DNA from 2 places in the Paenibacillus mesotrionivorans genome. Region 2 is predicted to be linked to the other one. Evidence: predicted binding sites of a transcription regulator. Region 2 holds the regulator's gene; the other holds the start of a gene.

Region 1 (3,417 bases), on a different contig from region 2:
TCCTTCCACTCCTGGGCAATCGGAACAAGCTGCTTGTCGAAGCCCAGGCGGCTTTGACGGAAATATTCAAAGGCGAAATACGGCTCGATCCCGGTGGAGGTGCCCACCATGGTTCCGGTGCTGCCCGTAGGCGCCTGAGTAATCACGGTTACATTGCGCATTCCCTTGGCCTGGATAGCGGCTCCCACTTCGGGGAAGGCCTCCACCATATTTTTCATAAAGCCGCTTTGCAGATATTTCTCCGCATCGAACTTCTTGAAGCTGCCCTTCTCCTCCGCAATCTCCGCAGAAGCCAGATAGGACTCCTTGGCCATAAAACCGTAGAGCTTGTCCAGGAATTCCAGAGATTCCGGGCTGCCGTAACGGATCTCCAGCTTGATCATCAGCTCGGCCAGACCCATGGAGCCCATGCCCACCCGGCGCTCGTTCAGCTGATTCTCCTTATTTTCTTCGAAATGGTAAGGAGTCTTGTCAATAACATTGTCCAGGAACCGGGCGGAATAGCGCACCACCCGGCCCAGCTCCTCCCATGCCACATCATGCTTCTCGGCATCGTAGAAACGGGACAGATTCACAGCGGACAGGTTGCATACGCCCCAAGCCGGCAGACCTTGCTCGCCGCAGGGGTTGGTGCAGATGATCGGGTTGAAATACCAGCTGTTGGACATCTGGTTATAATATTCCATAAAGACCACGCCGGGTTCGGCGGATTTCCAGGCTGATTCGATAATGGTATGCCAGATGTCACGGGCTCTGACGGTTTTGTAGACCTTGACGGCCTTGCCCTTGGCTTTCCATTCATCCAGATCGCCGTTCCATACGGCATCATATTCGCTGTCGGAGGTATCCGGGAACACCAGCTCCCAGTCCAGATCCTCCTTCACCGCTTTCATAAAACCGTTGCTAACGCACACGGAGAGGTTGGCGTTGGTGATTTGGTTCATGGTTTGTTTGACGGTGATAAAGTCCATCACGTCCGGATGCCAGTCATTCATCATCAGCATCAGAGCACCGCGCCGGCTGCCGCCCTGCTCGATAAGACCGGTAGTGTAGCTGAACAAACCGCCCCAGGATACTGCACCTGACGAGGAGCCGCTTACGCCACGAACAATCGACCGGCGGGGACGCAGAGAGGACAGGTTAATGCCGACTCCGCCGCCACGGGACATAATCTCCGTCATTTCGGACAGGGTGGACATAATGCCGCCACGGCTGTCATGGGGAGACGGAACCACGTAACAGTTGAACAGGGTCAGTTCATCGCTGGCATCCGCACCTGCGGCGATCCGTCCGCCGGGCACCAGCTTCCAGTCATCCAGTATGTAGCGGAATTTCTCGGTCCATTCCTGGCGTTTCTCAGGTGTGGCTTCTACAGAAGCCATGGCTTTGGCCAGACGGTCCCACAGCTCCTCGGGGCTCTGCTCCTTGGTCAACGTCAGCTTTTCGATGGAGGATTCCACCATTTCCCCGCTGCGCAGCTTAATGGTGACCTGTTTGCCGTTTCGGGCTACTACTGTCCCCACTTCCTTAGCGGGGAACTTCGGATCGTCCTTGGTCAGCACCAAAACCGCATCCCCTACCTTGGTATTGTTCGTGTCGGGGTCCTTCATCGCATAGCGGTCCAAAAATATTTTTTCGCTAAGCCCCTCCAATTTCGATTGCTTCAGTTGCATGGTTTCCACATGAACACCCTCCCGGATAGGTTTATTTCGACTTGACAAAACATCTGGAATATGTTCTATAAAGAGGCAGAACGTTCAAGATATAGTGCGAGAAGTCCATTATACACCACTATATGTAGTGATTCTAATAAAATAAAGACGAAATTGGCGATTCTGTGCCGACAGGCCGGGAAGAAGCTTTTATTTTCTCGGTCTGGCTCACTTTTTCGTGGTCAATAAAAGATTGCGTCTTCTTCACCCTGCGTACCAATATGGGTCCCTGCACGAATTTTAACGGAAGACGGTTTCCGTTATTTGCTGCGGTAGGGCTCATGGCGGCACGTTAGCGGAAAGCTATTTCCGTTATTTCGCCTTCCTTAGAGGCTCCGAGTGAATTCTGACCCGGATAACGGAAACTCGCTTCCGCTATTTCGGGCGGTAGTAGCCTTGCAGGTGAATAGCGGAAATTCGGTTCCGTTATTTCCAAATATAGTGCCGTCCTCTATAGTAGATCGGCTTCATAAACAGCTATTGGGGACATTCAGCGCTGCCCATTCGACCCCCCTGTGCAATTCCGCGCGAATAGGGGTAAAATAGGGAAAACCTACTTTTGCCAAAAAGGAGCTTGTCCGCCATGAAATTTCTCCATAATCTCACCATTACGGATTACCAGGACGCGACGATACACCCGGATGACCGGGGTTATTACTTTGGGGACGGCATCTATGAGGTCTTCCGGATCTACAACGGACGCCTGTTTCAGGAGGATGCCCATCTGGTCCGGCTGGCCCGCAGTGCTGCTGAGCTCAGGATTCCTCTCCCCTACGGCCTTCCGGAAATCACCGGGCTGATGTACAAGCTGCTGGAGGAGGACCCGGTGGAAGAAGGGATCCTGTATCTGCAGATCACCCGCGGCGCCGCTCCCCGGGGCCATGCCTTCCCGCCGGAGGGCACCCAGCCCGTCTTGACCGCTTATTGCAAGCCTCTCCCCCGGAACCGGGACAAGATTACCGGCGGCATCCGCATCGTATCCGTGCCGGACATCCGGTGGCTGCGCTGCGACATCAAAACCCTGAACCTGCTGGGTAACGTATTGGCCAAGCAGGAGGCCGTTGAACGCGGAGCCGACGAGGCCGTGCTGCACCGCAGCGGAACCGTGACGGAATGCAGCTCCTCCAACATTATGATGGTCAAGGACGGGACGTTATGGACTCATCCGGCAGATAACCTGATTCTGCCCGGCATCACCCGCCAGGTTGTGCTGGAGCAAGCCCGTACTGTGGGTATTCCGGTACAGGAGGCGGTCTTTAGCCTGGAGGAGCTGTACAGCGCCGATGAGGTGTTGATCACAGGAACCACCACCGAGGTGACACCGGTCATTCTCATCGACGAAACACCTATTGCAGGAGGACAGCCCGGCCCGATCACGCGGCAGCTGCAGCGGGAATACCAAACCTTATTTATGTAGAAAACAGTCACTTCATCAGCATACTAAACAGGGACGCGGAAAGCCATCATCCGTTCGTCCCTGTTTTTTTGTGGGGAATTCAACCAAGTTTTTTGCCACATCTATAAATTAATAATAATTGATATAAGCTTATCTTGCTCCAGGCTATTCCATTGAAGATTGAGGTTCTTATCGATCCCCGCAAAAATTAATTTAACCGCTGCAAGCGAAACATTATGTACTAGTAAGGTGTTAGTAAGGGCTAAACGAAAAAGTAGGTTTTATTACTGATTGAGAAGCTCTGCTCTT
Region 2 (3,417 bases):
GTGGCGCAGGGAAACGGTAAAGGGCTCCGCTTTCGGCGCAGTGGAAGCTTGCGGCGAAGCCGTCGCGGCAGTGCTGGCGGCGGCAGTTGCAGCAGCAGATGGTGCGGCGGAGTCTTTGTCATCCCCACAGCCGGCCAGTACCGCGGCAGAGGCGAGGATGGTGCTCAAGGCAAGCGTTACAGCTTTTTTCATTGGACGGGACCTCCCATGTATCGTTCTATTGGATTACACCCTGATTATAATCCGGTGTGCCGAAGCCGGGCAGATTCACATTTCCATTATCAGGGGGCAAAATCCTCTACAAGAGCCCTGCCGCAAAAAAATAAAAACGCCGGAGCCTCCCGTTGGGGCAGCTCTGACGTCCGACTGCTGTAGGGCGTGTTTGCAAACCCGCCCCAGCGCTCAGCTCTTGAAATCCCTCACATAGAAATACCCTGCGGATACAGCTCCCACCAGTGCGGTCATGGAAAAGCATAACAGCAGCATTTGCCTGAAGTGCTCCGTATTCTGCGGTACCAGCAGCACAAACAGGATGAGCAGCCCCATCAAGGTACTAAACATCCGGTTGGTTACGTTCAGCCGGATTTTCACGCCATACTCATCGGTCTTTCCGATTTTGCTAAAAAAATAGGTGTAAGCAGCCGCACTCAGAAGGGCTACCGCCGTAGTCATTCCCACAAACAGGTTAAAGTTACCGCTGATCTCCAGCCAATTGTCCAGAAGCTCAATCATCCTTCTTCTCCTCCTTTTTCGTAGGTAAACATATCCTCAATCCGCACCCCGAAAAATTCTGCAAGGCGGTAAGCCAACAGGAGTGAAGGGGAATAGTTATTTTTCTCCATGACAAATATCGTTTGTTTGGACACCCCTACCGCCTGGGCCAGCTCACTTTGGGACAGCCGTCTCAACACACGGTACTCATACACTTTGTTTATAATGGAGTCTGTATTTTTTTCCAATTGTAAACCTCCCTCCACCAATATAATAAATTATAATTTAATAAAAGTAAAGTTTACTTATATTTTTGTTGTTCCTTACGGACCGAGAGAGCGCTATTTTGCCAAAATGCAGCTTTCTAATCCTTTCGCGGACACACGGTACGCTATTCACCTCATTTTCCGTCCATCAGTCCACTTTTCCCACAAATAACGGCTCCTGTGCCCGCCAAAGTAAATAAACGCCGGATTTCAGTATAATAACGCCCCCTGTGTCCATTAGCTCGGCGACGGTTGGCAGGTGGGTTCCGGCGCCAAGCTCCGTAGGCAAGTCCTAAAAAAAGACCCCCGCCTAAAAAATCCGGCAGAAGTCCTTCGATGATATTTTCTTGATGGTTTCGTGACAGCTCGGATCCAAATGCTGTGCTTACTAACCGTATTCCTGCCGCGGGGGTTCCCTTACTTGTCTTCCTGCGGCTGCTTCATGAGAATCTGGGTGAGCTCCTTCATGAACATATTGATGTCCTTGAATTGGCGGTATACGGAAGCGAAGCGCACATACGCCACCTCGTCCACCGGATACAGCTCCTGCATCACAAGCTCACCAATATTGCGGCTTTCCACCTCTGCCTGGGCCGTGGTCCGCAGCTGCATCTCCACCTCGGAAACCAGAGCTTCCAGCTGCTCCACGGATACGGGGCGCTTCTCGCAGGCCCGGATCAATCCGCGCATCACCTTCTCACGGCTGAATTCCTCGCGGCTGCCGTCCTTTTTGATCACCATCAACGGTGTTTCCTCCACCATTTCGAAGGTGGTGAACCGTTTTCCGCATTTCTCACATTCCCTGCGGCGGCGGATGGATTTGTTCTCGTTGGCCGCCCGGGAATCCAGCACCTTGGTGCCCACATAATCGCAATAAGGACATTTCATTGTTTTTGTTCCCTCCCGGTTGTTCGCAGTTTACAATCCGCTAGTTAGGCGTGTCTGAAAAATCGCTGAAATCTGCTCCCCTCAGAGGTTTCAGACACGCCCTAGTTTCCAGCGGTTCCCTTGATTGAAGAGGCGGTCATCGACACACAATAGCATTACCAACCGACAAGGAGGTGAACACACATGGGCGCAGGACAATCCCGCAACAGCAACACTCTGGTAGTTCCTCAAGCTAACCAAGCTCTGGACCAACTGAAATATGAAGTGGCTCAAGAGCTGGGTATCGCCATTCCGCAAGACGGATACTATGGCAATATGGCTACACGCGACACCGGCGCAATTGGTGGCCACATCACACGCCGTCTGGTACAAATCGCCGAACAAACTCTTTCCGGAAAATAATGCAATAACGGCTTTATTGTAAAGCCCGGAGACGCACCGGAGGTCCTTCCCCACAAGGAAGCGGCTTCCGGTGCTTCTTCCGGTTATCCCCGTGCTTACTCATACAGCTCCTGGTACTTATGGTAATAATACATCACCTTGCGGACATAACGGCTTGTCTCTCCGAAGGGGATCTGATCGACTGCTTGCAGAGTGCCGTCCCAAATCCCTTTTTCCAGCCAATCCGAGACATTCGCTGGTCCCGCATTATACGAGGCGACCGCCTTTACCACATCTTGGTCATGCTTCTTGAGCAGCATGGACAAGTACCAAGTGCCCACTCGGATGTTTACCTCCGGCTCCTCCATATCCTTCAACGACAGCCCTTCAAATTCCCGTTCCTGCAAAATCGACTTGGCGGTAGGCGGCATAATCTGCATCATGCCCACTGCACCCTTGTAGGATTCGGCACTGGGGCGGTAATTGGTTTCCACCCGGATCACCGCAGCAATCAAACGGGGATCCAGCTGTGCTTCGGAGGCAGCCTGATTGATTTCCTCCCGGTACATAATGGGATAGATCAGCCTGCCCAACCAATCGCTCCGGTAGAATAAAACCAAGACCAGCAGGAGCAGCACCAGGGCGAACCAGCGCTTCTTTTGCCTGCTTCTCATGCCAGCCCCTTCTTGCGTAGATATTGCTCCACCTGCCGTTCCGTCTCCTCCGGCGTCCCGCTGTTGTCAATGACCACGTCCGCCCATTCCTTCTTCCACTCCAGGGGCATCTGCGCATCAATCCGGTGCTCCGCTTCCTCCCTGTTTAAACCGTCCCGCTGCATAAGCCGCTCCAATTGGATTTCCCTGTCGACAGCTACCACCAGCACTTCCTGGAACAGATCCTCCATCTGGGCTTCATACAACAGCGGCACATCCGCCACTACCAGCTTGTCCGGCTGAAGGCGCTCCGCCTCCGCCATACGCTCCTGCAGCAACTGGATAATGGCAGGATGCAGCAGCTCCTCCAGTTGTTTGCGTTTGGCGTCGTTCTCAAACACAACCTTGCCCAGCTGCTTGCGGTTCAGCGTCCCATCCCCGTTCAGCATGTCCGGTCCGAAGACCCGGACCACCTCCGCCAGAGCCGGGGCACCGGGCTCCACAACCTCCCGGGCCAG

What was found. Region 2 encodes NrdR, which represses ribonucleotide reductase genes. Its sites were predicted from a motif close to AACACNATATATNGTGTT; they were not measured.
Region 1: the regulator NrdR is predicted to act here: its motif matches at 1,788-1,805, upstream of ACI1P1_RS14470 (adenosylcobalamin-dependent ribonucleoside-diphosphate reductase).

Annotation. Positions count from the first base shown of each region.
Region 1 covers NZ_JBJURJ010000008.1:284,818-288,234, forward strand. Annotated here, with positions in the region: gene ACI1P1_RS14470 (adenosylcobalamin-dependent ribonucleoside-diphosphate reductase) at 1-1,673, opposite strand, end outside; gene dat (D-amino-acid transaminase) at 2,296-3,129, shown strand; gene ACI1P1_RS14480 (hypothetical protein) at 3,393-3,417, opposite strand, start outside.
Region 2 covers NZ_JBJURJ010000027.1:62,816-66,232, forward strand. Annotated here, with positions in the region: gene ACI1P1_RS28410 (ABC transporter substrate-binding protein) at 1-192, opposite strand, end outside; gene ACI1P1_RS28415 (hypothetical protein) at 403-732, opposite strand; gene ACI1P1_RS28420 (helix-turn-helix transcriptional regulator) at 729-959, opposite strand; gene nrdR (transcriptional regulator NrdR) at 1,395-1,865, opposite strand; gene ACI1P1_RS28430 (small, acid-soluble spore protein, alpha/beta type) at 2,049-2,267, shown strand; gene ACI1P1_RS28435 (lytic transglycosylase domain-containing protein) at 2,363-2,920, opposite strand; gene coaE (dephospho-CoA kinase) at 2,917-3,417, opposite strand, start outside.